DNA from 3 places in the Centipeda dianae genome. Region 2 is predicted to be linked to each of the others. Evidence: riboswitches for the same ligand, from Rfam matches in the RefSeq annotation. Region 2 holds a riboswitch; each other region holds the start of a gene.
The links. Region 2 has a riboswitch for cobalamin ahead of QU667_RS07740 (sirohydrochlorin cobaltochelatase). Riboswitches for the same ligand answer to the same signal wherever they lie in the genome.
Positions count from the first base shown of each region.

Region 1: another riboswitch for cobalamin. It lies ahead of QU667_RS03235 (ABC transporter substrate-binding protein); the one in region 2 lies ahead of QU667_RS07740 (sirohydrochlorin cobaltochelatase).
Region 3: another riboswitch for cobalamin. It lies ahead of QU667_RS10130 (methylmalonyl-CoA mutase family protein); the one in region 2 lies ahead of QU667_RS07740 (sirohydrochlorin cobaltochelatase).

Region 1 covers NZ_CP128650.1:667,067-677,127, forward strand. Annotated here, with positions in the region: gene QU667_RS03195 (insulinase family protein) at 1-600, shown strand, start outside; gene dapA (4-hydroxy-tetrahydrodipicolinate synthase) at 670-1,557, shown strand; gene folE (GTP cyclohydrolase I) at 1,671-2,234, shown strand; gene folP (dihydropteroate synthase) at 2,206-3,051, shown strand; gene folB (dihydroneopterin aldolase) at 3,054-3,428, shown strand; gene folK (2-amino-4-hydroxy-6-hydroxymethyldihydropteridine diphosphokinase) at 3,422-4,408, shown strand; gene QU667_RS03225 (uracil-DNA glycosylase) at 4,389-5,084, shown strand; gene msrB (peptide-methionine (R)-S-oxide reductase MsrB) at 5,113-6,249, shown strand; cobalamin riboswitch at 6,351-6,565, shown strand; partial or broken gene QU667_RS03235 (ABC transporter substrate-binding protein) at 6,732-6,845, shown strand; gene QU667_RS03240 (radical SAM/SPASM domain-containing protein) at 6,857-7,882, shown strand; partial or broken gene QU667_RS03245 (TonB-dependent receptor plug domain-containing protein) at 7,913-8,221, shown strand; gene QU667_RS03250 (magnesium chelatase ATPase subunit I) at 8,304-9,335, shown strand; gene QU667_RS03255 (VWA domain-containing protein) at 9,358-10,061, shown strand, end outside.
Region 2 covers NZ_CP128650.1:1,566,776-1,576,836, reverse strand. Annotated here, with positions in the region: gene pgeF (peptidoglycan editing factor PgeF) at 1-209, shown strand, start outside; gene QU667_RS07785 (YggS family pyridoxal phosphate-dependent enzyme) at 206-928, shown strand; gene QU667_RS07780 (cell division protein SepF) at 936-1,466, shown strand; gene proC (pyrroline-5-carboxylate reductase) at 1,472-2,284, shown strand; gene QU667_RS07770 (YlmH family RNA-binding protein) at 2,284-3,078, shown strand; gene QU667_RS07765 (DivIVA domain-containing protein) at 3,108-3,647, shown strand; gene lspA (signal peptidase II) at 3,653-4,105, shown strand; gene QU667_RS07755 (RluA family pseudouridine synthase) at 4,108-5,016, shown strand; gene pyrR (bifunctional pyr operon transcriptional regulator/uracil phosphoribosyltransferase PyrR) at 5,029-5,577, shown strand; gene sigH (RNA polymerase sporulation sigma factor SigH) at 5,656-6,465, shown strand; cobalamin riboswitch at 6,570-6,756, shown strand; gene QU667_RS07740 (sirohydrochlorin cobaltochelatase) at 6,871-7,902, shown strand; gene QU667_RS07735 (Gfo/Idh/MocA family protein) at 8,062-9,048, shown strand; gene QU667_RS07730 (ABC transporter ATP-binding protein) at 9,054-9,941, shown strand; gene QU667_RS07725 (ABC transporter permease) at 9,941-10,061, shown strand, end outside.
Region 3 covers NZ_CP128650.1:2,071,354-2,081,414, reverse strand. Annotated here, with positions in the region: gene metG (methionine--tRNA ligase) at 1-754, shown strand, start outside; gene QU667_RS10145 (TatD family hydrolase) at 751-1,539, shown strand; gene QU667_RS10140 (secretion protein HlyD) at 1,582-1,731, shown strand; gene QU667_RS10135 (ubiquitin-like domain-containing protein) at 1,949-2,686, shown strand; cobalamin riboswitch at 2,794-3,026, shown strand; gene QU667_RS10130 (methylmalonyl-CoA mutase family protein) at 3,472-5,655, shown strand; gene scpA (methylmalonyl-CoA mutase) at 5,655-7,853, shown strand; gene meaB (methylmalonyl Co-A mutase-associated GTPase MeaB) at 8,076-9,254, shown strand; gene QU667_RS10115 (peptide-methionine (S)-S-oxide reductase) at 9,263-9,820, shown strand; gene QU667_RS10110 (type IV pili methyl-accepting chemotaxis transducer N-terminal domain-containing protein) at 9,950-10,061, shown strand, end outside.

The DNA.
Region 1 (10,061 bases), 900 kb from region 2:
ACATGGGAGATTGCCGCGCGAAATGAGGGGCTTATGACGCAGAGCCGCGTGCAGTATGTGGCGAAGGGCGCGAACTTTATCAAGCTGGGGTACGAATACACGGGCGTTCTGCGTGTGCTTGAAACGCTGCTCCGCTATGACTATTTCTGGACGCGCATCCGCGTGCAGGGGGGCGCATACGGTGCGATGACGCAGTTCAACCGCAACGGCTTCATGATCTTTTCCTCCTACCGCGACCCGAACCTCGCGGAGACGCTTACGGTGCTCGATGAAACGGCGGACTATGTGCGCTCGTTCGATGTGTCCGACCGTGAGATGGACAAGTTCATCATCGGGACAATGAGCAGTGTGGATGCGCCGCTGACCCCGCAGATGAAGGGCGATATTGCGGCGACGTTCTACCTGCGCGGCATCACATGGGAGGATCGCCGGAAGGCACGCGCGGAGATTCTCACGGCACGTCAGGAGGATGTACGTGCGCTTGCGCCGATGATTGAGGCGGCAATGCGTGAAAATGTGCGCTGCGTGCTCGGCGGCGAGGAGAAGATTCGCGCGAATGAGGCACTTTTCGGCGCAATTCGCCCCGCGCTGCGAACGTGAGGAAAATTTTTGACTTTTCGTGCCGCGCGTGGGATAATAGCGGCAGATGAACTTGAAGGGGGAACTGCCATGAAAAAGACAATTTTCCGTGGTGCCGGCGTCGCCATTATCACGCCGTTTACGGAAACAGGCGTAAATTATCCCGAACTCGGACGGATCATCGAGGATCAGATTGCGGGCGGCACGGATGCCATCATCATTACGGGTACGACGGGCGAGTCCGCGACGATGTCGGACGCGGAGCACCGTGAGGCAATCCGCTTTGCCGTGGCACAGGTGAAGGGGCGCATTCCCGTCGTGGCGGGAACCGGTTCGAACGAAACCGCCTACGCGGTTGAGCTGTCGAAGTATGCGGAGAAGGTCGGAGCAGATGCGCTCCTCCTCGTGACCCCGTATTACAACAAGTGCACGCAGAACGGGCTCATCGCGCACTATACGAAGATCGCGGACAGCGTGAACATTCCTGCGATTCTCTACAATGTGCCTTCGCGGACGGGGGTGAGCATCAAGACGGAGACGTATGCGGTTCTCGCCAAGCATCCGCGCATTGCTGCGGTCAAGGAGGCGAGCGGCGATCTTTCGGCGATCCTGCGTCTGCGGTCGGCGGTCGGCGACGAGCTCGCGGTTTACTCCGGAAACGATGATCAGATCGTCCCCATTCTCTCGATCGGCGGTCTTGGCGTGATCTCCGTGCTCTCGAATGTTGCGCCGCAGGCGACGCACGATATATGTCGGCACTATTTTGACGGCAATACGGCGGAGGCTGCGCGTCTCCAGATCGCATATGCCGATCTCATCGCGGCGCTCTTTTGTGAGGTCAACCCGATTCCCGTCAAGACGGCGATGCGCCGTCTCGGCTATGCTACGGGTCCCCTGCGTATGCCTCTCTCGGAGATGGAGCCAGCTCATGCGGCGCAGCTCGATGCGGCTCTCAGAGCTCATGGCTTGTTGAAGTAATTCAATCAGACGCTCTCTTTTTATGCAGTGCAGCGAGGGGGCGTTTTTTGATATGGAAAGGACGGAGTGCGGTGACAGAGGATAAAGTCGATCTCGCACGTGCAGAATGTGCCATGCGCGAATTTCTCACGGCGGTCGGTGTTGATCTCGCGGCGCAGGGAATGGAGGAAACCCCTGCGCGTGCGGCTGCGCTCTATGCAGAGCTCTTTGCGGGACTGCACACGGATACGGAGGATCTCTGGGCGGATGTGCTGACGGAGAAGACGGACGGGCTCATCGCCGTTCGTGCCATTTCCTTTCACTCTGTCTGTGAGCATCATCTGCTTCCGTTCTTCGGGACGGCACATATCGTCTATCGTCCGCACGCGGGGCGCGTGGCGGGCTTTGGCGTTTTTGCGCGGCTCGTTGCGCGTATGGCACAGCGTCCGCAGCTGCAGGAGCGGCTGACGGAGGACATTGCGCGGGAGATCGAGCAGGGGCTCGGGGCGGAGGGCGTACTCGTTGTGCTCGACGCGCGGCAACTCTGCATGACGATGCGCGGCGCACGAGCGTATGGGACGCATACGACGACCTCGGCGAGCAGGGGGATATTTCGTTCGGACAAAACGATGGAATTGCAGGCGTGGCAGATGCTTGGAGAGAGGAACAATGGCGAAGAGAATATATCGCTTCCCTGACGGCAAGGAACTGACGCTCGGCAGACGTACGCTTGTCATGGGGATTCTGAATGTGACGCCGGACTCGTTTTCGGACGGGGGCAAATGGAATACGCGTGACGATGCCCTGCGGCATATGGATGAGATGGTGCGGGATGGTGCGGACATCATCGACATCGGTGCGGAGTCGAGCCGTCCCGGCTTTGTGCCGATGAGCGCGGCAGAGGAAATGGAGCGGCTTCTGCCGTTTCTCACGGAGATTTTGAAGGAATGTCCCGTTCCTGTTTCTGTGGATACATTCAAGGCCCAGACGGCGCGTGCGGCACTTCGGGCGGGCGCACATATCCTGAACGATATTTGGGGACTGCAATACGCAGAGGAGCAGGGAGCGATGGCGCGTGTCGCCGCAGAGGCGGATGTGCCTGTCGTCGTCATGCACAATCAGCACGGGACGGTATACAGCGGGGACATCATTGCGGAAATGCGTGCGTTCTTTGCGCGCTCGTTTGCAACGGCAGATGCGGCGGGGCTTGCGCGTACGAACCTCATCCTCGATCCCGGCATCGGCTTCGGCAAGACGGCGGAGCAGAATATGCACGTTCTCAGGCGCATGGATGAACTCATTTCCTACGAGGGGGAGGCGTATCCGATGCTCCTCGGAGCGAGCCGCAAGAGTTTTATCGGGGCGGCACTTGATCTGCCCGTCACGAAGCGCATGGAGGCGACGGGGGCGGTGTGCGTCATGGGCATTGAGCGCGGTGCGTCGATTGTGCGTGTGCATGATGTGAAGCCGATTGTGCGGATGTGCCGCATGACGGACGCGATTTTGGGAGCGTAGGTATGGATCGAATTTTTCTGCGCGGGATGCGCTTTATGGCGTGTCACGGTGTACTGCCGCATGAGCGGGAAGTGCCGCAGCTCTTTGAGGTGGATGTGGAACTCGGACTTTCTCTGCGTGCGGCGGGGGAGAGCGACGATCTTGACGATACGGTGAACTATGCCAAGGTCTATGATGTTGTGTCCACAGTTTTGACGGTCACCCGAAAATATCTCATTGAGGCGATTGCGGAGGAGATAGCGGACGATCTTCTGCGGGATTTCGATGTGCTTCGCCTCGTGCGTGTTACTGTACACAAGCCGGCCGCACCCATCGACGGTATCTTCTCGGATGTCGGTGTCTCCATCCTGCGCCGTCGGAAAGATCTCATATGCTGACGGCGTATATCGGTCTTGGGGCGAATCTCGGCGCACGCGGGGAGACGATGCGTGCGGCTCTGCGGCGGATGGCGGAACTTCCGCCGGTGCGCATGGGGCAGGTGTCGCATTTCTACGAAACGCCGCCGTGGGGAAAGACCGATCAGCCGCCCTTCCTCAATGCGGCGGCGCAGATTTCGTTTGACGGAACGCCGCACGAACTGCTCGGCGCACTCCAACGCATTGAGCAGGAACTCGGACGCGTGCGTCACGAGCACTGGGGCGCACGGACGATTGACCTCGACATTCTGCATATCGAGGGGGTGGCGTATGCGGGTGGGGAGCTGACCCTGCCGCATCTCTATCTCACGGCGCGTGCGTTTGTGCTCGTGCCGCTTGCGGAGATTGCGCCTGATCTGATGGTGAACGGTAAGAGCATTGCGGCGTGGCTTGTTGCAGTCGATACGGCGGGCATTGCGCGTGCCCCCGAGCTCTCCGCACCGTACCCGTTCGAACTCATTGCCGCCTGTGACGAGGCGGGGGGGATTGGGCGAAACGGGCAGCTGCTCACGCACTGCGCTGAGGATATGGCACATTTCCGCCGCACGACGATGGGCGGGATTCTCGTCATGGGGCGGCGCACGATGGAGAGTCTGCCCGAGCGCCGCCCGCTCGCGGGGCGTGAGAACATCGTGCTCTCGCGGACGATGGAGCGCGGGGATGACTTTCCTATTGTGCATGACCTTGCGGAGCTGTGGGCTCTGCTCGGCGTGCTGACGCAGGATGCACCACGCCCCATCTTTGTCATCGGCGGTGCGGCGTGCTATCGTCTCCTTCTGCCCTATGTTCATCGCGCCTACATAACGCGGCTTTCAGGCACATATGCGGCGGATGTATTTCTGCCGCCGCTCGATGGCCTTGCTCGGACAGAGTTGCGGCGCGGAGAAGATTGTATTTTTGAAATTTACGAGAGAGTGCAGCATGGCAAAGGAAATTTTTAAGAACGACTGGCAGGAGCTCCTCGCGGACGAGATGGCACAGCCTTATTACCGCGAGCTGCGCACATTCCTCATCGAGGAGTATCGCACAAAACGCATCTATCCCGATATGTATTCGATCTTTAACGCATTGCACTACACGAGCTTTGCGGATACGAAGGTCGTCATTCTCGGACAGGATCCGTACCACGGCGACGGACAGGCGCACGGGCTCTCGTTCTCCGTGCAGGTCGGCATTGATCCGCCGCCGTCCCTGCTCAATATCTACAAGGAGATGCAGGACGATCTCGGCATCGTGCCGCCCGCACACGGCTGTCTGATCCCGTGGGCAAGGCAGGGCGTGCTCCTCCTCAATACGGTGCTGACCGTGCGTGCCCATGCGGCGGCATCCCATGCGGGGCACGGTTGGGAGCGGTTCACCGACCACATCATTCAGCTGCTCGGCGCACGTGAGCGTCCACTCGCCTTTATCCTCTGGGGAAGTCCCGCACGGAAGAAGCGCAGCCTTATCACGAATCCGCGCCATCTCATTGTCGAGTCGCCGCACCCGAGCCCGCTCTCGGCACATCGCGGCTTCTTCGGCAGCCGTCCTTTCTCGCGCGTCAATGATTTTCTCATCGCGGCGGGCGAGACTCCGATTGCGTGGCAGCTGCCGCCGGCAGAGGAGATAGAGGCGTGACTTTGAATATAACAGAAAGGTATTTATCATGAAAATTTCATTCCTGCGTAATATCTGTGCGCTTGGCCTAATTGCCTGTCTCGGCGGCTGCGGTGCGCCCGCTGTGAGTTCGGCGGAGATGCCGCATGAAATCGTGCAGAAGAACAGTCCGGTGGACGGTCAGAAGGAAATCTATCTCGCGGGCGGCTGTTTCTGGGGGACGGAGCTGTATATTGACCTCGTGTACGGTGTCGTCTCGGCGGAGAGCGGCTATGCAAACGGGGCGACATCACATCCCTCCTATCGCGAGGTGTGCAGCGGGAGCGGCCATGCGGAGACCGTTCATGTCGTCTATGATCCGCGCAAGGTCAGCCTTGATCAGATCCTTACGGTGTTTTACGACTCCATCGACCCGACGGCGGTGGATCGGCAGGGCAACGACATCGGTCGGCAGTACCGCTCGGGCATCTACTATGTGCCGCATACAGACGGCGGTGAGAGCGATGATGTGCGCGTGATCCAAGCATCCCTCGACGCCCTGCAAAAGCACATCGGCAAGCCCGTCGCGATTGAGGTGGAACCGATTGTGAACTTCTACCGTGCGGAGGAAGCGCATCAGGAATATCTTGTCAAGCACCCGAACGGCTACTGTCATATCTCACCCGCGCTCATTGCAAAGATGCGGGAAAAACGCGCCGCCGCAGAAAATGCTGCGAGAGCGGAGGAGGGGGCGGTGCAGCGCACCTATGAAAAGCCTTCGGATGCCGAACTCAAAGAACGGTTGACGGGGATTCAGTACGCCGTCACGCAGCAAAAGGCGACCGAACCCGCCTTCCGAAACGAATACGATCACGAATTCCGCGAAGGAATTTACTGTGACATCACGACGGGCGAGCCGCTCTTTATCTCTACAGACAAATACGATTCCGGCTGTGGCTGGCCCGCATTCTCGCGCCCGATTGACCGTGCGCTCATCGCCGAGCATGAGGATCGCTCCTATGGGATGGTGCGTACCGAGGTAACGGCGGCGGGCAGCGGCGCACATCTGGGGCACGTCTTTGATGATGGTCCTGCGGCAACGGGGGGACTGCGCTACTGCATCAACAGCGCCTCCCTGCGCTTTGTTCCGAAGGAGGATATGGAACGCGAAGGATACGGGGAGTATCTCTATCTGCTGGAGAAATAAATAGGGCAGGAGAGAAGTCTATTGAGATGATTCGCAAAATATCTTTTTGATATATTGACAAGCCCTTCATTCAATGTTATCTTTATCGAAGTATTGAAAAACTTTATAGCATTGGATCAGGTACGAATGTTTAATAGAGAATCCGGTAAGGAAACTATTTCCAATGAAGCCGGAGCGGTTCCGCCACTGTAACAGTGAGCAGCCTGCATAGAAATGCCGACGGTATTTCATGGAATGTCACTGAGGATAATCCTCGGGAAGGCGCAGGTGAGCGATGAACTGGAGTCAGGAGAACTGCCTGATTGACAATCGCCGTTTGACCTGCGAGTGATGGGGATGGGGATTCAGACCCTTCTATTGTGTACAAATTAAGCCCTCTTCTGCTTTTGCAGGAGGGGCTTTTTACTTGTTCTTATGCTAAAAATATGAACATGGTGACGGTGTAGGGAGGGGATGAAAACAAAAGGTGAAAGCGGTAGTACCATCTCTGCACCGTGTCCGATACCTATCGTTACAGTGCGGGGCAGAATGTGATCGAGTGTGTCTATGAACTGGCGCGTGCGGTCTATCCCGAGCGCTTTGCGGATGTGAAGTAAAGGAGACTGCGATGCCGCTGCGGATGTTGGTGCTGAGTCTCACGGGGAACTGTAACCTTGCGTGTCGCTACTGCTACGCATCCGCGCAGGATCCTCATATGATGACATGGGAGACGGCGCATCGTGCCATCGACCTTGCGGCGGCGGGCGGCACGCCCTTCATCCTTCAGTTCTCGGGCGGCGAGCCGCTGCTGGCATTTCCTCTGCTGCGTCGGATTGCGGACTATATCTGTACCAATCGGATACGGGCGCGGATGGATTTGCAGACCAATGGCACATTGCTGACCGAGGGGATGGCAGACTTTCTGCACCATGCGGACATCGGCATCGGTATCAGCCTCGACGGCAGACCCGATGTTCACGATGTGTACCGCTGCTACCCTGATGGGCGCGGCTCGTCGATGGATGTGATCACGGGAATCCAGTGCCTCGGTCGACGCGGCATCGCGGTCGGTCTGACGTGTGTTGTCACGGCGGAGAATGTCGGGAGGCTCTCAGGGCTCATCGAGATGGCATACTACCTCGGTAATGTGCGGCGTATCGGCTTTGACCTCCTGCGCACACAGGGGCGCGGCACCGCTGTTCGCCCTGCACGCGAGGAGGAGATGGCACAGGCGATGGCGGAGGTTTTTGTGCGGAACGAACACCTTGGACGGCTGCACGGATACCGCATCGTGATTGCACAGGAGGAGCAGGGGAGGGGGCTTGCCGAACGCTCGGACAGCGGATTTTCCCACTGTTACGCGATGAACGGGGCAGGAGCGCACATTGACGCTGCGGGGCGCATCTATGCGTGCTCCTCCTTTGTCGGCGATGCGCGCTTTCTGCTCGGCGATGTGGAGCACGGCATCGACGTTCGGCGGCAGGAGGAACTGGCGCATGAGATGCAGGGTGCCATGGCGTTTTGTCGGGCGTGTGCGGATTTTTCGGCCTGCGGCGGCGCGTGCTATGCACGCAGGGCGGGGCAGGAGTATTCTGCCGCATCCGATGCTGAGTGTGCGTTGAAACGTGCGGCGATAAAGGCAGCAGGTGTATAGGAAGCACGGACAAAATCTGCACCAATCTGGTGGAACATCGGTGTAGATTATCGCAACCGCGACTTTGATTCCTCTCTGCTTGCACGCGGGATGGTAGGGCTTGAAGGGCCGTCCGATGCGATTGGCAAATTCCTTCCTACGGATAACTACTGGGTCGTCGATCTCGCGATGAACTATCGGGTCGCCGATGCAACGAAGGTTTATCTCAAGGTGAACAATCTGTTTAACCAATTCTATGCTGAGAAGTCCAACGCACGTGCTTCATGGTGGGGCGCAGCCGAACAGTGGTGGACGGCACCCGGACGCAACTTCATGATCGGTGTCGAGCAGAGTTTCTAACCGAGGATAGGATTGAGGAAGCACTGGTTGGACGTGGTATGCGCACTGTCAGTCAGTGCTTTTTTCCAGAAAGGAAATCGGAATGAAAAAGAGGGTGACATACCCCTTTGCTGCTATCGTTGGACAGGAGGAGATGAAGACGGCGCTTCTCCTCAGTATTGTGATGCCGTCACTCGGAGGTGTGCTCATCAAGGGGGAGAAGGGGACGGCGAAATCCACCGCCGTCCGCGCCGCCGCCGCACTCCTGCCGGATTTGGACGCAGTGCGCGGCTGTGCTTGTCACTGTGATCCTGCGTCTCCCGAACTCTACTGCGATGCCTGTCGCAGCAAGCAGCAGGAGAACGCTTTGCTTCCCACGGAGAAGATCCCCATGCGCGTGGTGGAGCTGCCCGTCAGCGCGACGGAGGATCGCGTCGTCGGGACACTTGACATGGAGATGGCGATTCACTGTGGGCGCAAGGAGTTTGAACCCGGTATCCTTGCAGCGGCGAACCGCAACATCCTCTATGTGGATGAGATCAATCTGCTGGAGGATCATATCGTTGATATTCTGCTCGACTCTGCGGCGATGGGGGTAAATACGGTCGAGCGCGAGGGGATCTCTTATGCGCATCCGGCGTGTTTTGTTCTCGTCGGGACGATGAATCCGGAGGAGGGGGACATCCGTCCGCAGCTTCTCGATCGCTTCGCGCTCTCTGTGACCGTTGTGGGTGAACGTGAGGAAAAGATGCGCGTCGAGGTCATCCGTCGGCGGATTGCCTACGAGCGCGACTCCGAAGCCTTTGCGGAACTGTATGCGGCAGAGCAGGAGCACCTGCGCACGCAGATTCTTGAGGCACGTGCACGTGTTCCCCATGTGACGGTGCCGGATGCCGTTCTTGACTACGCGGCGCAGATCTCGCTGACCCTCGGGGTTGACGGGCATCGTGCCGACATTACGCTCATCAAAGCGGGGATTGCGCACGCGGCACTTGCCGGGCGAAATACTGTCACGGCGGAGGATTTGCAGCGCGTGAGCCGGCTTGTTCTCGCGCACCGTATGCGCCGTCGTCCCTTTGAGGAGGGGCCGGTTGACTGGAGCGCGGTGGATGCGCTCTTGGGAGAAAGCGCATAAATAGCTTTTCGGAGGAAAGAAATTGAATGCTCCGCGTTATCCGCTGACTGCCATTGTCGGACAGGAGCAGGTACGACGTGCGCTTGCGATTGCACTGGTGAACCCGCGTGCGGGTGCGCTTCTGATCTCCGGTACGCGCGGTACGGCAAAGTCCCTTCTTGTCCGTGCGGCTGCGCCTTTTACGGTGACGGGACGCGTGGTTGAGCTGCCGCTTGGCGCATCGGAGGACATGGTCTTTGGCACCATCGATATGGAGGCGGCACTCCAAAAAGGGGAGCGGCAGCTGCGGTACGGGCTGCTGCATCGTGCGCACGATACCATCCTCTATATGGACGAGGTCAATCTCCTGCGGGAGGATATTCTGATCGCTGTGCTGAAATGCGCGGGAGACGGTTTCTTTCGTCTTGAGCGGGACGGGCTGTCGTTCAACGAGGAGGTTTCCTATACACCTGTCGGTACGATGGATCCCGCCGAGGGAACGCTTCGTTCCGCGCTGTTGGATGCCTTTGGTCTGTTTGTGTCGATGGAGGATATGACCGATCGCGTGCAGCGCAGGGAGATCGTTACGCGTGTGCTCGCCTACGAGCGCAATCCTGCGGCATTTCGTACGGCATACGAGGCGCAGGAAACCGCATTCGCTGCGACAATTCGCCGTGCGCGTGTGCTGCTGCCGGATGTAGAAGCACCGTCAGCCATTTTCCACTTTGCAGCTGCCTGTGCTGCGCG
Region 2 (10,061 bases):
ATGCGGAGCAGATCGTACAGGAACGCGATGGTGTGATACACCTCGATCTCTGGGCGGCGAATCGTATCCAGATGGTTGCGGCGGGCGTTTTGGCGCAGAACATCGATCAGGCGGACATATGTACCTCATGTGACCGCAGTTTCTTTTACTCCTATCGTGCCGACGGCGGCAGGACGGGGCGACTGGCGGCGGTGATGGAACTGAGATGAGTGACGATATGACGATTGAAATGCGGATTCGGGAGGTACGTGCGGCGATTGCGGCAGCGCGTGCACGGCGCGTCCATGTGCCTGTGGAGGCTCCTGTGGAACTGATTGCCGTGACGAAGAACCACCCCGTCGAGGCAATGCGGGAAGCCATTGATGCCGGCATTATGAGCATTGGGGAGAACCGCGTGCAGGAGGCGCTGGACAAGGCGGAGAATCTGGAGCGCGAGGTGAAATGGCATCTCATCGGGCATTTGCAGACGAACAAGGTGAAGCACGCCGTCCGTCAATTCGATCTGATTCATTCGGTGGATTCCCTACGTCTGGCACGCGAGATCAACAAGGCGGCGGAGAAATTCGGCAAGGTGCAGAATATTCTCGTGCAGGTGAACCTTGCCCGTGAGGATACAAAATCCGGTGTTTACCGCGAGGATCTGGACGAGTTGCTCATGGCAGTGGATGCACTTCCCTGCGTCCGCTTGCAGGGTTTTATGTGTATTGCGCCGAATTATGAGGATGTGGAGGAGTGCCGGCCGCTCTTTCGTGCAATGTATGAACTCTTTCAGCAGGCCAAGCAACGTGAACCGCGTACGGCGGATATCCGCTACCTCTCGATGGGGATGACCCATGACTACGGGATCGCGGTCGAGGAGGGCGCGAATCTGGTTCGCGTCGGCACGGCGATTTTTGGCGCACGTCAGTATAACGCCCTAGGAGTGTGAGAGATCAGTGAGCATCTTAAAGAAAATATCAACGAAGTTCATCGGAATTACGCCGGAGGACGACGTGGAGGAAAATGAGGATCTGGAAGAGGAGCGCACAAAAGAAAAGGAAAAGAAACCTGCTCCTGTGACCGAGATCGGGACACGTGCAAAGAACCGTACGGAGACAGGGCCGAAGGCATCCTCCTTTGCGGAGTTTCCGCATACATCCGGGGCGGCAGGGGCGGCACCGATTGACAATGTGATTGCGGCGTACCGCATGAATGTCATCGTCATTGAGCCGCAGTCGTTTGATGATGCCCAACAGGTAGCGGTCAATCTCCAGAAGAAAAAGCCTGTCGTGCTCAATTTCGAAAAAACGGAGAAGGCTGTGGCGAGCCGCATCATAGATTTTATCAGCGGTACGACGTATGCGCTGAACGGTGACATCAAGAAGATCAGCAACAACGTCTTTCTCTGTGCGCCGCATAATGTCAACGTCAGTTACTCTGAGGAGGAACACCGACTCGGGGATGATATGTCGTTTACGAACAGGTAATGGCCATGCGTGACGATATTCAGATCGGAATTATAGGCGGCGGAGCGATGGCGGAGGCACTGATTGCGGGGCTGGTGCAGACGGGAACGGTTTCGCCCTCCTGTATCAGCGTATCGGAGCACAAGGCAATGCGCTGCGATGCACTCACGCAAAAATACGGTGTACGCGCACAGGTCGGGGCAGAATCCTTTCTGCCCCGTATTGACGTGCTCATCCTCGCTGTCAAACCCGCCGCCGCGGCGGCGGCGATGTGCGAGACGGCGCCGCTGCTCAAGAAGAACGCGCTCGTTCTCTCGATTGTTGCGGGGCTTTCCCTTGCGACAATCGAGGAGTCATATCCCGTACATCCTGTGATTCGGGTGATGCCGAATACGCCGCTTGCCGTGGGTGCGGGAATGTCTGCCTATGCGTGCGGGCGATGTGCGGATGCGGATGCATCCGATCTGGCGGAACTGCTGCTCGGGGCGGCGGGACGCACCGTGCGGGTGCATGAGTGCGATCTCGATGCCGTGACAGGGCTGTCGGGCAGCGGGCCTGCCTATGCCTTTCTCGTCCTCGAAGCACTCATCGAAGGCGGTGTTGCGGCGGGGCTGAAACGGGAGACGGCAAGTGTTCTTGCGGGGCAGACCCTCCTCGGCGCGGCACAGATGGCACTCGCGTCGGCGCATTCCCCCGCAGATCTGAGGGCTGCGGTGACAAGTCCTGCGGGGACGACTGCCGCCGGGCTGCGCGTTCTTGAACGTGCGGGGATGCGTGCGGCGTTCATGGATGCTGTTCTGGCGGCGACGGAGCGTTCGAAAGAATTGGGGAGAAGGTAATGGCAGCACAGCAGAAGGAGCGGATTCTCCGCTTTTATCGTGGAACAGAAGGGGAGGAAACGGCGGTACGCCTTCTCGATCTCACAGAGGCGACCGTAAAGACGGTGAAATTCCGTATCAGTCCCTTCCTCGATCCTTACGGACAGGAAATCGCGGAGACCATCTGTGCGGCGTATGATGAGGTGCAGCTTGACTTTGACGGCGGCTATGTGGGGGCGGAACGTCAGCGTGCCATGCTGCGTCACAGGGATTTTGCGGGGAAGCCTGACGGCTTTGCCATCGCCTGTGTGGAGGCGGTGTGGAACGGACAGTTTGCACGGCTCACGCACCGCGATGTACTCGGTGCGGTCATGGGACTTGGCATCGAGCGCGAGCTGATCGGAGATATTCTCCCCGCAGCCGATACGGCAAAGATTATCTGCGATGTGAAAATTGCGGATTTCCTTGTGAACAATTTGACGATGATCGGTGCGGTTGGGGTCAAAACATCACCTTCGAATCTCGCGGAAATTGCCTCGCGCGAAGAACGTACGAAGGAGATCCGTGCTACGGTTGCCTCGCTGCGCCTTGATTCCATCGTCGCGGCGGGATTTGGCATCTCGCGCAGCCGTGCGGCGGAGGATATTGCGGCGGACAAGGTGAAGCTGAACTGGCAGAGTGCGGCGAGCGCGTCCAAGACGATCAAGGAGGGGGATGTGCTCTCCATGCGCGGACGCGGACGTGTCGAGGTGACGGAGGTGCGCGGGCAGACGAAGAAGGGACGCACGGTCGTCGTACTGAACCGGTTCTTTTGAGGAAAGGCGGGAGCAGAGTGCTGACACCGATGGATATACATGCGAAGGAGTTCGGAAAGAGCTTTCGCGGATTTGATGAGACGGAGGTCAATGATTTTCTGAATGAAGTCATGCAGGCGTATGCTGAAGTGATTGACGAGAGAGATCGGCTGCGTGCGGATCTGGGGCGGGCAGAGACGACCATCGAGGACTTTCGGCGAATCGAACAGAGTATGCGCGAAACGCTTGTGGTGGCTCAGAAAACCTCTGAGGAGATGACAACAAGCGCGAAGCGAAATGCCGATCTCATGCTTGAAACGGCGGCACGGGAGGCGCAGAACATCCATCGTGAGGCAACGCTCAAGGCAAAGGCACAGATGGATGAGGCGGCAGACAAGCTGCGCTCCATTGTGTCGGAGTACGAGCGCCTTGTGCGTGAGAAGCATAAATTTCTGCGCCGCATGAAGGGAAACGTGCAGGCGGAGCTTGCACTGATCGAGGATGCGATTGCGGAGATGCCCGATGTGGCGGCGGAGAAAAGTACGACACGTGAAAGTGCCGGGGATGAGAAACAGCAGGAGGATATTTGAGAGCGATGAGCGGACGCGTAACAGCCGCATTCTCTTTTTTGGGGATTTTGCTGGTTGACCAGTTGGTCAAATATTGCATTGAACTGACGATGCTGCCGGGCGAGTCGATTCCGGTCGCGGGTTCTTTTTTTCATATCACGTTCGTGCTCAATCCCGGGGCGGCATTTGGGATCTTCCGTGACCAGCAGTGGCTCTTTCTTGTCACGGCAGTCGTGTTCTTCGGCGCATTCCTTGTGTACTATGACCGTCTGCGGCGCAGCGGCACCCTCATTCACTATGGCAGCGTTGCCCTTGCAGCGGGTGCGGTGAGCAATCTGATCGACCGCATCCGTCTCGGACATGTTGTGGATTTCTTTGATTTTCGTGTCTGGCCTGTGTTCAATGTAGCGGATATTGCCATTGTCCTCGGCACGAGTGCGGTTCTCTGGGCTCTCTTTGTACAGAGAAGGGAAATTTGATGATGAGCACAGCATTCACGGCTGACCGCGCGGACGAGCGATTGGATCTGTGCCTTGTGCGGCAGCTGCCCGATCTCTCGCGCAGCTATGCACAGCGTCTCATTGCGGACGGACAGGTCACGGTAGATGGCGCGGAGCGCAAGGCAAACTATAAGTTGCGCGGCGGTGAGACGGTCGTGTGTACCGTTCCGCCTGCTGAGGAGACGAAGATCTGTGCGGAGGACATCCCGCTTGACATTCTCTATGAGGATGCGGACATCATCGTCGTCAACAAGGCACGCGGCATGGTGGTTCACCCTGCTGCCGGCATCTATACGGGAACGCTGGTCAATGCACTGCTGTGGCACTGCCGTGATCTTTCGGGGATTAACGGCGCTCTGCGTCCCGGGATCGTACACCGTCTCGACAAGGATACATCGGGGGTGATGGTCGCGGCGAAAAACGATATGGCGCATCACTATCTCGCACGTCAGATTCGGGACAAGGATGCGCGGCGGGAGTACCGTGCCATCGTGTACGGCAACATCGTCCCGCGCGCAGGGATCATTACGGGCGACATCGGGCGGCATCCGACCGACCGTAAGAAAATGGCGATTGTGCGGGAAAACGGAAAGCCCGCGACGACACATTTCGAGGTGCTTGAGCGGTTCGGTGACTATACCTATGTTGTTTGCCGTCTGGAGACGGGACGCACACATCAGATCCGTGTACACATGACGAGCATCGGACATCCGCTCGTCGGCGACCCGAAGTATACGGCGAAGAAGAATCCCTTTGCGATCACGGGACAGGCGCTGCACTCGCTGACGCTCCGTCTCGCACATCCGCGCACGGGGGAAGAAATGGTGTTTGCCGCACCGCTTCCGGCGGATATGGAGGAGATTCTGTGCACATTGCGCACAAGTTCATAAGGAGATGACGGTATGACAGAGTTTCGGGAAAAGGCGGTTCTCATGGATGGGGACGGGATACGGCGTGCACTCATGCGCATTTCACACGAGATTGTGGAGAAGAACAAGGGGACGGAGAATCTTGTGCTCGTTGGCATACGCACGCGCGGTGTGACGATTGCTGCGCGCATCGGTGCGGAAATTGCACGCATTGAGCAGCGGCAGCTGCCATGCGGTGTGCTTGACATCACGCTCTACCGCGATGATCTCAACGAACTGTCCTATCAGCCCATCGTCCATCCGACGGAGATGCCCTTGGACATCACGGGCAAGACGGTCGTGCTTGTGGACGATGTGCTCTATACGGGGCGCACGATCCGCGCAGCGATGAACGCACTTCTCGACATCGGTCGTCCGCGCATGATCCAACTCGCCGTGCTCATCGACCGTGGGCATCGGGAACTGCCCATTCGCGCGGACTTCGTCGGCAAGAATGTTCCGACCGCCGCACTTGAGGATGTGTCCGTTCTGCTTCATGACAACGATGCGGAGGAGAAAGTCGTCATTCGTGAGCGCCTTTGAACGCGGGGGATCTTGACGAAGCTTTTGCAACAGGGGTATAATATTAAAGGATCATAGGACATTTGTAGGAGCAATCGTATGATTTTTTACGGCGAGAAGCAAACGTCTGTGTTGGATGAGGAGCAGGCAGAATCGGATGATCTTGAGTCCGTCGAACTGGATGCGGAAACAGGTGAGGCGGAGGAGGCGGCTGCAGAGAACAGCATCTATGACGGCTGTTCCGACGAGGAGCTGCTCGCGCACATCCGCTCCTGCGACGGCGACGAGGCACTCGACTACCTTATCAACAAGTACCGTAATTTCGTGCGCTCCAAAGCACGCTCCTACTTTCTCATCGGCGCAGACCGCGAGGACATTGTGCAGGAGGGCATGATCGGCTTCTTCAAGGCGATCCGTGACTATCGCGAGGACAAACTCTCGTCGTTCCGTGCCTTCGCCGAGCTCTGCGTGACACGCCAGATCATCACGGCGATCAAGACGGCGACGCGGCAGAAACACATCCCGCTGAACTCTTACGTTTCCCTCAACAAGCCCATCTATGATGAGGACTCTGACCGCACCCTGCTCGACGTGCTGTCGGGCGCACGCATCAGCGACCCCGAGGAGCTGGTCATCAGTCATGAGGAGTTCATCGACATTGAACAGAAGATGGAGGAGATTCTGAGCGACCTTGAGTGGCGCGTGCTCATGAGTTACCTTGACGGCAAATCGTATCAGGAGATCGCTGTCGATCTGCACCGGCAGGTGAAATCCATCGACAACGCGCTCCAACGCGTCAAGCGAAAGCTCGAAAAATACATGGAGTCGCGCGGCGACGATCTCGACATCGGTACGGTCTATCGTGGACTTACCACAATCAATCGTACGGTGCGTACGCCGGAGGAATAGGGGCTCCTTTTTTCTGCAACAGAATACATATCGAACGGGCTGCGAAATAAAGGTGTGAAACGATTGACAATCTGTGTATAACGATGTATTCTATGTATAGTTTTATAAATGAATGGGAGACAGGTGCAGCGCAGTAGCGCGTGCTTAATAGAGAAGCCGGACGAGCCGGCGCGGTCCCGCCACTGTGAGGGGAGCGAACCTGCAAGGATGCCACTGGGAGGATGTCCTCTTGGGAAGGCGCAGGGGAGCGATGAACCGAGCCAGGAGAACTGCCTGTCTGACAATCCACCGTGTGCCGAAGGCACAGACCTGCGAGCGACAGGAAGGGGATTCGTGAAGATGATTCACGAGGCTTTCTTGCTCCTGCAGGAAAGCCTTTCTTTATATTTTTTGGGAGGAATTCGGATGAAGAATTGGAAGAAAATGCTGGTTGCGTCGCTTGCCTGCTCGGCGGTCCTTGGCTTTTCCTACAGCCCGGCGGAGGCGTCGTATGAGCTCAATCCCGAGGTCAAGACGGTGACACCCGCACTCATGGAGGCATCGGAAATCGGTGTTCTGAAGTATGAGAACCCGCAGATGGCGAACTACACGAATAAGGATGCCATCGTTGTGACGAGCTTTGGCACGACGTTCAAGGAGACGCGTGAGAAGACGATCGAGGCAACGGTGGATGCAATCAAGGCGGCGCATCCGGGCGTGAAGGTTGTGACGGCGTTTACATCTCACATCATTATTGACCGCATTGCAAAGAACGAGGGCAAGAAGTACCCAACGCCCGAGGAGGCGCTCACACAGCTCAAGGCGGACGGCTACTCGCGTGTGGCGCTCGTCTCTCTCGATGTCATCCCGGGCATGGAGTACTCCTACGTCAAGGCCGTGTTCCATGAGTACAAGGAGCAGTTCAAGACGATGACCTGTGGCACGTCGCTCATGTACTGGCAGGGGCAGGAGGAGCAGCCGGATGATGTGATCGAATTCCTCCAGGCGGTCTCCAGCCAGTTCCCGAAGATGGGGAAGGATGAGGCGCTGCTCCTGATGGCGCACGGCACGCCGCACGTCTCCAACGCATACTATGCCGTCATTCAGGCGAAGCTGGACGCACTTGGGTATAAGAACGTCTATGTCTATACGGTCGAGGGGTGGCCGAGCCTCGAGGATGTCATTCCGAAGCTCAAGGCGAATAAGGTTAAGAATGTGACGCTCATGCCGATCATGATGGTTGCGGGCGATCATGCGCACAACGACATGGCAGGAAAAGATGCGGACTCGCACAAGAGTGTTCTCGAGAGCGAGGGCTACAAGGTGGATGCCTATCTCCACGGGATTGGTGAGAACAAGATGATCCGCGATATGTATGTGGAGCGTGCCGACGACGCATGGGATGCGCTGCAGGGAAATAAGGGTGCGGACGCAGATCATATCAAGATGATGAAGTAAGAGCGGTTCGTATCCGTACTTTGTGCGGTGAAGGGTTTGCTGCGGAAGTGTTTCACTTCTGCGGCAGACCCTTTTCTTTGTACGCATACCCTGCTATAATAGGGAGCAGTGTTTATAGTGTGGGGTACGGAAGTCCCGCATGACAAGGAGAACAGAGAGATGAAGATAGCGGTTGTCGGTACGGGAATGATTGCGCGGGAAGCTCTTACTGCCCTGCGTCAGGTAGAGGATGTTGAGGTCGTCGCCATCTGTGCGCGCCCGCAGAGCCGTGCAAAGGCGCAGGAACTGGCGCGGGAGTTCGATGTACCGCAGGTGGCGACGGACTACGGTGCGATGCTCGCGGCGCACGAGGCGGACTTTGTCTATCTCGGCATTGTCAACAGCGTACATTTCGACTATGCACGGCAGGCAATTGCGGCGGGTTGGCATGTCATTGTGGAGAAGCCGTTTGCTTCAACGCTTGCGGAGACAGAGGAGCTGATTGCGCGTGCGCGCGCGGCAGACTGCTATCTGTTTGAGGCGATGACTCCACTCTTTTTGCCGAATTATTTCGGCATCTTGGAGGCACTTCCGCGCCTTGGGCTCATCCGCATGGTACAGGCGAATTTCTCGCAGTACTCCAGCCGTTACGAACGCTATCTTGCACGCGATGTTGCCCCTGCGTTTGACCCTGCCCTCTCGGGCGGGGCGCTCTACGATCTGAATGTCTATAATCTCTCGCTCATTGTCGCCCTGTTCGGGCGGCCGAAGTCTGCGAACTACGGTGCAAATATCGGCTTTAACGGGATTGATACCTCGGGCATCCTGGCTCTGCGCTATGACGGTTTTGTTGCAACGGCGGCGGCGGCAAAGGACAGCTCCAGTCCGTCGTTCTTCCTGATCCAGGGGGAGGCGGGCTGGATTCGCGCCGAGGGGACACCGAACGAGCTCGCTTCCTTCACCATCGGACTGCGCGGCAGAGCGCCGGAGACGTATGCGCTGAACCGTCATGAGCACCGTATGGTGCACGAGTTCGAGACGATGCGGGATATTTTTGCACGAAAGGACTATCGAAGCGTGGAGGAGGGGCTGCAAACCACGCGCACGGTGATGGCGGTGATGGAGAAGGCACGCCTCGTGGCGGGGATCCAGTTTCGGGCGGATTGAAGACCATGGAACTCATGATGATCGAAATGGAGAATCTCGTCAAAAAATTTCCGCACACGAATGCAGCGCAGGAAAAAACGTGGAAAACGGCGGTTGCGGGGATTTCGCTTTCCGTTCGGCGCGGCGAGGTGTTCGGCCTCTTGGGCCCAAACGGTGCGGGCAAGACGACGATCATCCGTATGCTCACCATGCAGACACATCCGACGAGCGGAAAAATCCGTATCGGCGGACAGGACATCAGCGGCGATCCGTGCGTCATCAAGGAACGCATCGGTGTTGTGCCGCAGCAGGTCAATTTCGATCAGGAACTCACGGTATGGGACAATTTGGAATTGCACGCGCGTCTTTTCCATATCGGCCGTGCGGAGCGTACGGCACGGATTGGGAAACTGCTCGCAGAGATGGAGCTGACGGAGGTACGCAACGATAATGTGCGCCGTCTCTCGGGCGGGATGAAGCGGCGGCTGCTGATCGCGCGTGCCTTGATTCATCGCCCGCAGGTGCTCTTCCTCGATGAACCGACAGTGGCACTCGACCCGCAGATCCGACGGCATATCTGGGATCTTGTGCGCGAGATCGCAAAGAACGGCGTGACTGTCCTCCTCACAACGCACTATATCGAGGAGGCGGAGGCACTCTGCGATCGCGTGTCCATCATCAACAGGGGGACACTCATCGACGTGCGGACGCCGCGTGCATTCTGCGAGAATCTCGGCGCGTATGCGGTGGAGTGGGATGGGGCGGATGGACGCACCTATCGCTTTTTTCGCACGCGCGAGGAGGCACGCACTCATGCGCGTACACTTGAGGAGCAGATGCAGCGCGTTCTGCTGCGTCCGACGAATCTCGAAGATGTGTTCATCGAGCTGACGGGGCGAAAGGAGGGGCTGTGATGCTCGGCGATATATGGACGGTGTTCTGGCGCGACTGGGTTGTGCTGCGGCGCCGTCTGATCAAATATGTGCTGAGCCGCATGGTCTCGCCGCTGATGTTCCTCATCGCATTCGGCTGGG
Region 3 (10,061 bases), 500 kb from region 2:
GATCGTGCGTTTTCACACGATCATCTGGGGCTGTATGCTGATGGCACTCGGGCTGGATCTTCCGAAAAAGGTCTACGGGCACGGTTGGCTCATCGTGGACGGCGCAAAGATGTCGAAGTCCGTCGGCAACGTGGTCGATCCGATTGCACTCATCGAGGAGTTCGGTGCGGATGCCGTGCGCTACTTCCTGCTGCGCGAGATCACGCTCGGGCAGGACGGCAACATCTCCCGCGACACGCTCATCGGGCGCATCAACGCCGATCTGGCGAACGATCTCGGCAATCTGCTGCACAGAACCCTTTCGATGGCAAAGAAATATCGGAAGGGCGTTGTCCGGAAGGGCGCGGGGCGCACGGACTTCGATGCGGCGCTTGAGGAAATGGCACAGGAGACCGTCAAGACCTATACGGCGCAGATGGAGCAGATGGAGCTGTCTGCTGCGATTAAGACGGCGTGGGCACTGATCTCGCGCACCAATAAATACATTGATGAAACAGCGCCGTGGACGCTCGCAAAGGACGAAGCGCGGGCGGCGGCGCTTGACGCCGTGCTCTATCATCTCATCGAATCGCTGCGCGTGACGAGCATCCTGATCTCGCCGTTCCTGCCCGTGACCGCACGTCGCATCCACGAGCAGCTGGGCTTTGCGTCGGACTTTGACAGCGTGCAGCTCTCCGATGCCGTGTGGGGCGGCACGGAGGACGGGCATACGGTCGGCACAGCGGAGCAGCTTTTTCCGCGCATCGAAGTATGAGCGCGGTATTCATCGACACCCACGCCCACCTCTGCGATGAGAAATTCGACGAGGATCGCGTGGAGGTGATTGCACGCGCCGCCGAGGCGGGGGTCGCGCAGATTATCAGCATGGGGGACACGATGGCGGCATCGGCACAGGTCGTTGCGGATGCGGAGCAGTATCCCGCACTCTATGCCGCCGTTGGCGTGCATCCCGAGAGCGCGTGCGTGCTGACGGATGCGGAGCGCGCACAACTTCTTGCGTGGGCGAATCATCCGAAGGTGGTCGCGATCGGTGAGATCGGGCTCGACTACTACTGGGAGAAAGATCCGCAGGTGCGTGCCGTGCAACGGGAGATGTTCGTCACGCAGCTGGACATTGCACGTGCGGCGGGACTGCCCGTCTGCATCCACGACCGCGAGGCGCACGGCGATACACTTGCGATACTGAGGACGGAGGGGCAGGGGGTTACGGGCGTGCTCCACTGCTACTCGGGCAGTCTTGAGATGGCGCGTGCGCTGTGGAAGATGGGGTACTATATCGGCATCGACGGACCCCTTACGTTCAAGAATGCGGCAAAGCTGCCCGACATCGTGCGCGAAGCGCCGCGTGAGCGTTTGCTCATCGAAACGGACAGCCCCTACCTCGCGCCCGTACCGAGGCGCGGCAAGCGCAACGAGCCCGCCTATGTCGCCTTTGTTGCGGCAAAGATCGCAGAGCTGCGCGAAGAGAGTGTGGAGGAGGTCGCGACGTACACAACGGAGAACGCGCGGCGGCTGTATCCGAAGCTGGGTGTGGGATGACGCACGGCGCAAGCCCGATGTACCTAGGGAATCGCTGATAAAATGAAGTCTGTCAGATTGGTGCAGATTTTTTGCCCTGTCAAGGAGACAAACCGGACTCATAGCAAGGGCTATGTGGAGGATTTGTCGACAATGAGAGGGCGAAAAAGATACGCCAAGATGGCACGGCTGAATTTATCGGTGCTTCCCTAGCTCTTTGAAACAGCATTCCAACGATTTTCTTGTTCTATCGTATATCATCGCCCTGTGCGTGGAGAAATTCTCTGCGTGCAGGGCTTTTGTGTGGGACGAATATCCTTCTCAGTGGCGGGAAAGGTGTGAAAACACGGGCTGAAAATATTCTGAATCCCATTTTTCATGAAAAATTCAGCGTAAAGTGGGAAAATGCCATCAGCAAAGGGGGAGTTCTATGCAGTGGAAGAAACTGGGACAGCTGATTCAGACAAAGAAAAACACCTTGTTCTGCGCTACGTTGGCGGGGATGATGCTTTTTTCCAGCGGATTCACGATGAACGGATTGCCGAAGAATATGCAGCGCGTGAGCGTGCACGTGGACGGCAAGACCATCACCGACATGACGGTGCAGACGAGACCCGATGATATTTTTGAGAAGCTTGGCGTACAGCTCGGTGCGAAGGACACCTACGAGGTGTTTCACAACGAGGGGGAACGCCATACCGAGATTTCTGTGCGCCGTGCCGTTCCCGTGAGCATCTCGTTCTGGGATGACACGCAGCAGGTTATGACGAGCGGGCGCACCGTCGGCGATGTCATAGCGGAGTACGGCTATAACCCGCATGAGGTGGACGTAACACCGTCCATGGATACCCCCGTCACGGCGGATCTTGTGATCGAACTGACGGAGAACGAGCAGGCAGCCGAACAGCGCCGTGCGCGTGAGCGCGAGGCGGATCGCGTGAGCCGCGGCATTCCGCGCTACCGTGCGGCATACACGATGTACGCATCGGCGTACCTTCCGGGGGACGGCGGCGGCAGCGGTGTCACGGCGACGGGCATGGTCGCCCGCCGCGGCGTCGTCGCGGTCGATCCCGACATCATTCCGCTCGGCTCGCGCCTCTACATCCCCGGCTACGGCGAGGCGATTGAGTTCGGCCGTCGCAGCGTCGAGGTCTATGTCATCGACTAATTGAATTTATGCATAAAAGGAATCACTGTGAGATAATTCACGCAGTGATTCTTTTTTTGTTGACAAAGGAAGTCTTTAGTGGTACTATTCTATCGTACCATAAAAACTAAATATGTATTGGATCAAGTGCAGAGGTTTTGTTTGACAGAGCCTCGATTGCTTCATAGGGAATCCGGTATGGGAGTTATGGACTTCATAAGCCGGAGCGGTCACGCCACTGTAACAGGGAGCGAGTCCACGCGCTGACCTTGCGTCAGCAGTCACTGGGGGGAAATCTCCGGGAAGGTGTGGATGAGCGATGAACTGGAGCCAGGAGACCTGCTTGATTGACAATCACCGATTGACCTGCGAGTGATGGGGATGGAGATTTTGCGGATTCGTTCGCCTCAAGAGAGAGTTTGGCATCATAGACCGAACCAAATGGGGAACTGAGTAACGATACCGAAAAAGCCCGTTCTGCACACCGTGGAATGGGCTTTTTCTTTGCATACATTCCGGTGGTGCGTGGAACGATCCTGAGGAGATCTGTGTGTATGTGAAAAGAATCCCATACCCAGAGATTTCCCCGGGATGAAGGAGTATGCGCTCCTTGGGGAAACATTGCTCATCTTTTCAGTTCTCGTTTTGCTTCCTATATGGAAGCTACGCTCTGAGGGTGGAAGCTCAGGGCGATTTTTTTTCAAGGAATGCAATTCCGCGCAATATGCCAGAATTGCTTTTTTCTTAGTCTGTTCATCCATTGAACGGACAGAGCCTTCCCGCAATAAATTAAAGGAGGACGTACTATGCCGGAAGAAAAAGAACGGTCGAGTGACGAGGAACTTCAGAAACTTCTGAAGAAATCGGCGGACATTGAGGATTTCCCCGACGTTCCGCTCGATGAATTCACGCCGCCCACAGACGAGGAGTGGAAAGCCGCGTGCGAGGCACTCCTCAAGGGCGCACCGTTTGAGAAGAAGATGTTCACAAAGACCTACGAGGGCATCACCTTCGACCCGATGTATACGCGGAAACACACGGAGGAGATCCTGCCGAAGAGTGTGATGCCCGGCATGGGAGACTACCTGCGCGGCGTGGACGCGGCAGGCTACATCGGGCGGCCGTGGGGCATCGCGCAGGCGTGCGATGAGACGCTGCCGTCGGAGAACAATGAGCTCCTGCGCCACGAGAACGACAAGGGCTCGACGATCTACCACATCGTACTTGACTCCGCTTCACGTGCGGGGATTGACGCGCGTCAGGCGGAGAAGGTCGGCGACCTCGGTACGAGTGTCACGACGGTCGAGGATATGCACACCATGCTCGCGGGACTTGATCTTGCGAAATTCCCGCTCTATATCTATGCGGGCGCGAATGCCGTCCCCCTGCTCTCCCTCGTTGCGGCGGCGCGTCGCGCGGCGGGCGAGGATGTGGGGAAGCTGCATGGCATCATCGGCGCGGATCCCATCGGCGCATTCGTGACGGACGGGAAGCTCCCCGCCTCCCTCGATGCCCACTATGACAGCCTCGCGGCGGCGGCACGTTGGGCGACGGCACATGCGCCGCGCGTCAGGACGGTGTTCGTCCGCAGCGATGTCTACAGCAGCGGCGGCGCAAACGATGTGCAGGAGGTCGCTGCGTGTCTGGCGACGGCGGCGGCGTATCTGCGCGCACTGTGCGAGCGCGGGCTGACGATTGACGAGGCGGCGGCGCAGATCGCGTTCGGCTTCTCCATGGGCGCGAACTTCTTCCTGCAGATCGCAAAGCTCCGCGCTGTGCGTCCGATCTGGGCGCAGATTGTAAAGGCGTTCGGCGGCAGCGCCGAATCGCAGAAGATGCACATCCACGCACGCCCCGCGCTCTTCTTCAAGACCATCTACGATCCGTATGTCAATATGCTCCGCAATACGACGGAGATCTTCTCGGGCGTCGTGGGCGGTATCGACTCGTTCGAGAGTGCGCCGTTCGACGAGCCGATCCGCAAGGGGGACGAGTTCTCGCGCCGCATCGCACGCAACATCCAGATCATGCTCCAAGAGGAGTTCGGCCTCCTCCAGCCCATCGACCCCGCGGGCGGCTCGTGGGCGGTCGAGACGCTGACGCGCCAGATGAAGGAAAAAATCTGGGCGCAGTTCCAAGAGATCGAGAAGCAGGGCGGCATCGTCGCGGCACTGCGCAGCGGCTTCGTGCAGGAGGGCATCGCCAAGGTGCTTGAGAGCCGCTTTAAGAGTGCGGATCTGCGCAAGGATCGCATTGTCGGCAACAATATGTACCCGAACATGACGGAGACCCTGCTCGACCCGCGTCCTGAGGACACGGCGGCGCTCAAGGAACAGCGCACGAAAGACATCGAGGCGTATCTCTCGGACATCGACACGGTGCATCGCGATGAGGCGCTTGCGGCATTCAAGGCGGACGGCACCCTTGACCATGGCATCGAGGCGGCGCTTGCGGGAGCGACGATTGCAGAGCTCATGGCGGCGGTCACGGAAGGGAAGGGCGCGGAGCAGATCGCTGCGATTGCGCCGCACCGTTGGAGCGAGCGGTTCGAAACGCTCCGAAGGCGCACGGAGGACTACAAGGCGGAGAAGAACGACAACGTGAAGATCTTCCTCGCGAACATGGGTCCGATCCCGCAGCACAAGGCGCGCGCGGACTTTACCACGGGCTTTTTGCAGGTCGGTGCGTTCGAGGTGCTGACGAACGACGGGTTCAAGACCGTCGAGGAGGCGGCGGATGCGGCACGTGCGAGCGGTGCGGATGCGGTCGTCATCTGCTCCACGGATGCGACCTACCCCGAGATCGTCCCCGCACTCGCGCCGAAGCTCCACGAGGTACTGCCGAATGCGCGCGTGTTCCTCGCGGGCGCTGCGCCGAAAGATCTGCTTGAAACGTACAAGGAAGCGGGCATTGACGAATACATCTCCGTCCGTGCGAACTGCTATGAGGTGCTTGAGAGCCTTCAGAAAAAGAAAGGGATGATTGCGTAATGGCAGGCTTTACGAACCCGGATTTCACGGGGATGAGCCTCGGCGAAAGCCCGTCCGCAGACTCCAAGGAGTGGCGCGCCCTCTTCGAGGGGGCGACGGGGCGGACGTTTGAGGCGCTCACGCACAAGACGATGGAGCGTGTGCCCGTGAAACCGTTCTATGATCACGATGTATACGCGCACATGAACCACCTCGACTTTGCGAGCGGCATCCCGCCGTGCCTCAGAGGCCCGTACTCCACGATGTACGTGTTCCGTCCGTGGACGGTGCGCCAGTACGCAGGCTTCTCGACGGCAGAGGAGTCGAACGCATTCTATCGTCGCAACCTCGCCGCAGGGCAGAAAGGTCTTTCCATCGCGTTCGACCTCCCGACCCATCGCGGCTATGATGCAGACAACCCGCGCGTCGTCGGCGACGTGGGCAAGGCGGGCGTTTCCGTCTGCTCCATGCTGGACATGAACATCCTGTTTTCGGGCATCCCGCTCGATCAGATGTCCGTCTCCATGACGATGAACGGCGCCGTTCTGCCGATCCTCGCCTTCTTCATCGTATCGGGCGAGGAGCAGGGCGTTGACAAGAAGATCATGGCGGGGACGATCCAGAACGACATCCTGAAGGAGTTCATGGTTCGTAACACGTACATCTACCCGCCGGAGATGTCCATGCGCATCATCGGCGACATCTTCGAGTACACGACGAAGTATATGCCGAAGTTCAACAGCATCTCCATCTCCGGCTACCATATGCAGGAGGCGGGCGCACCTGCGGACATCGAGCTGGGCTACACGCTCGCGGACGGTCTTGAGTACATCCGTACGGGCATCAAGGCGGGGCTCGCCGTCGACGACTTTGCAAAGCGTCTCTCGTTCTTCTGGGCAATCGGCAAGAACTACTTCATGGAGATTGCAAAGATGCGTGCGGCGCGTGTCCTGTGGGCGAAGATTGTCAAATCCTTCGGCGCGAAGAACGACAAGTCGATGGCGCTCCGTACGCACAGTCAGACCTCGGGTTGGTCGCTGACGGCGCAGGATCCGTTTAACAACATCGCCCGCACGGCGATGGAGGCGATGGGCGCGGCGCTCGGCCACACGCAGTCCCTCCACACGAACGCACTCGACGAGGCGATCGCGCTCCCGACGGACTTCTCTGCACGCATCGCACGTAACACGCAGCTCTACATCCAGGATGAGACGAGCGTGTGCAAGATCATCGACCCGTGGGGCGGCTCGTACTACGTTGAGGCGCTCACGAACGAGATCATCCGCCGCGCGTGGGCGCACATCCAGGAGGTCGAGGCACTCGGCGGCATGGCAAAGGCGATCTCGACGGGACTGCCGAAAATGCGCATCGAGGAGGCGGCGGCACGCCGTCAGGCGCAGATCGACTCCGGCATCGAGAGCATCGTCGGCGTGAACAAGTACCGTCTCGAAAAGGAAGATCCCCTGCAGATCCTCGCCATCGACAACACGGCGGTGCGTCAGGCGCAGGTGGAACGCCTCGAAAAGCTGCGTGCAGAGCGCAATGCGGACGATGTGCGCCGCTGCCTCGAAGGGATTACCAAGGCGGCGGAGAGCCGCGACAACGGCAACCTGCTCGAAGCGGCGGTCGATGCGGCACGCGTACGCGCCTCGCTCGGCGAGATCTCCGATGCGGTGGAAAAGGTCTCGGGACGCTTCCAGGCGGTCATTCACACGATTTCGGGCGTCTACTCCTCCGAGTTCACGGACAAGACCGAGCTCGAACGCGCCCGCGAGATGGCGGACGAGTTCGAGGAACTGACGGGTCGCCGTCCGCGTATCTTCGTCGCGAAGATGGGACAGGACGGACACGACCGCGGACAGAAGGTCATCGCGTCCTCCTTCGCCGACATGGGCTGGGACGTCGACGTGGGACCGCTCTTCCAGACCCCTGCCGAGACGGCGCAGGATGCCGTCGACAACGACGTACACATGGTCGGGTTCAGTTCACTGGCGGCGGGACACAACACACTCCTGCCGCAGCTCGTCGATGAGCTGAAGAAGCTCGGACGTGACGACATCATGGTCTGCATCGGCGGCGTCATCCCCGTGCAGGACTATGACAACCTCTACGAGCACGGCGCGGTCGCGATCTTCGCACCGGGCACGAACATCCCTGAGGCGGGCATCAAGCTCCTGACACTCCTCATTGAGCGGGCGAAGGAAGAAGCCGCAGGATGATATAGGGGAACACGGACGAAATCATCCACTCATCTAAGTGCATCTTTTTCGCCCTGCCATCGTCGCCAAATCCTCTGCATAGACCACTATGCGTCCGGTTTGTCTCCTTGACAGGACAAAAAATCTACACCAATCTGAGCGGATTCAATTCATCCGTGCTCCCCTGCGGCGCCGCCCTCGTTTTTGAGGGCGGCGTTTTGCCATATCACGAAAGGAGGAATTATGAGCGAAAAATATACCGTTGAACGACCCGACTGGGTACCCGAGGATGCCGACTGCAAATTTACGACCAGTGTCATGGGCGGGATCGAGGGCATCAAGGATCTGACCGTCGGCAATATCAATCCGAAACTCTTAAAAGGCACGGGAATGCCGCGCCGCAAACTCGTCATGAATGAGGACGACTATGTGACGGGTGTGGAGCGCGGCGACCGCATGACGCTCTCGCGTGCAATCACGCTGATTGAAAGCAACAGCAGCAAGCACTTCAAGCTCGCACAGCGCGTACTCCAACGCCTGCTGCCGCGTACGGGCAACGCCCTGCGCATCGGCATCACGGGTGTTCCGGGCGCGGGCAAGTCCACGATGATCGAGGCGTTCGGCAATATGCTCTGCGATGCGGGACACCGTGTCGCCGTCCTCACCGTCGATCCGACCAGTTCCGTGACAAAGGGCTCGATCCTCGGCGACAAGACGCGCATGGGCACGCTCTCACGCCGCCCCGAGGCATTCATCCGTCCCTCGCCCGCCGGCGGCACGCTCGGCGGCGTTGCACGCAAGAGCCGCGAAACGATGCTGCTCTGCGAGGCGGCGGGCTACGATGTCATCATCATCGAGACGGTCGGCGTCGGACAGTCCGAGACGACCGTGCGCTCGATGGTTGACTTCTTCCTGCTCGTCGTGCTAACGGGTGCGGGCGATGAACTGCAGGGCATCAAGAAGGGCATCATGGAGCTTGCCGATGCGATCGTCATTAACAAGGCGGACGGCGACAACCTGCTCAAGGCAAAGGTTGCGCGCGGGCAGTACGAGCGCATGATCGAGTTCATCCGTCCCGCGACGCCGGGCTGGGAGACGCACGCCTACCTCGCCTCCGCCGTCGAGAAGACGGGGCTTGCCGAACTCTGGGAGGTCATTCGCATCTTCCGCGATGTGACAACGGAGAGCGGCGTGTGGAAGAAGCGGCGTGACAGTCAGCTGCTCGACTGGATGAACAGCATGATCGACGAGCACCTGCACAACCTGTTCTTCGACGATGCCGTCGTGCGCGGACGGATGCCCGAGGTGAAGAATGCAATCCTCACAGGCGGCATCTCGCCGACACAGGCGGTCGCCGAACTCCTCGGCGTGTTCGACGTGCGCCGCGCGGCGGGGCGGCAGGTTGATCTCTTTACGAATTGAGGTGCGCCATGACTAAACGCATCTGCCTCTCGGGCGCGGATATGTACGAGCTGGAGGAGGTCTTTCGCGGACGGCGCGGCATCGCAAGCGTCCGCACGGGCTACATCAACGCCGTAGCGAACGCCGCGCATGAGGACGTGGCGACAGGTGCGGCGGGCGGGCGCATGGGCGTTGAGATCTGCTACGATCCGAAGAAGATCGACATCTCGCAGCTCCTCGACCTGCACTTCGCCGTCGTCACGCCGTACAGCATCGACGGTCAGGGCTATGTGCGCGGCAGTATGTACCGCGCCGGCATCTTCTACGAGAGCGCGGAGGACGAGCCGCAGATCGCACTCTACCTCACCTTCCTCGCGGGTAAGGGGCGGTGTCCCGCCACAGGCGAGCACCTGACGCTCAACGATCCGAACAGCAGCGCGGCGGCGCGGCGTATCCTGCACGCGACCATGGAGCGGCTGACCTCCTTTCAGGCGGCATCCGACGAACATCAAGGATATTTGCAGCGTCATCCCGAGATAGAGCCCTACATCGACCTTGCGCGTCTGCGCGAACTTGTGAAACTTTGACAGAACGACCATCGGCACAGTTGTCGATGGTCGTTTTCTCTGTTCATTTATTGTTTTTTTCTCATTTTCATTTTTCAAATGAGTTTTTATGTTATAATTGAAAAAATGGAAACTGCTAGGAGAAAACAGATGATGATTCGAAACAAATTGCGGGCAATCCTCCTCGTGCTTTTTGCCTTTATTGTCGGACTTGTTGCACTGAATTTTTATACATTTGAGAAATTGGAGGGCGACGCTCCTG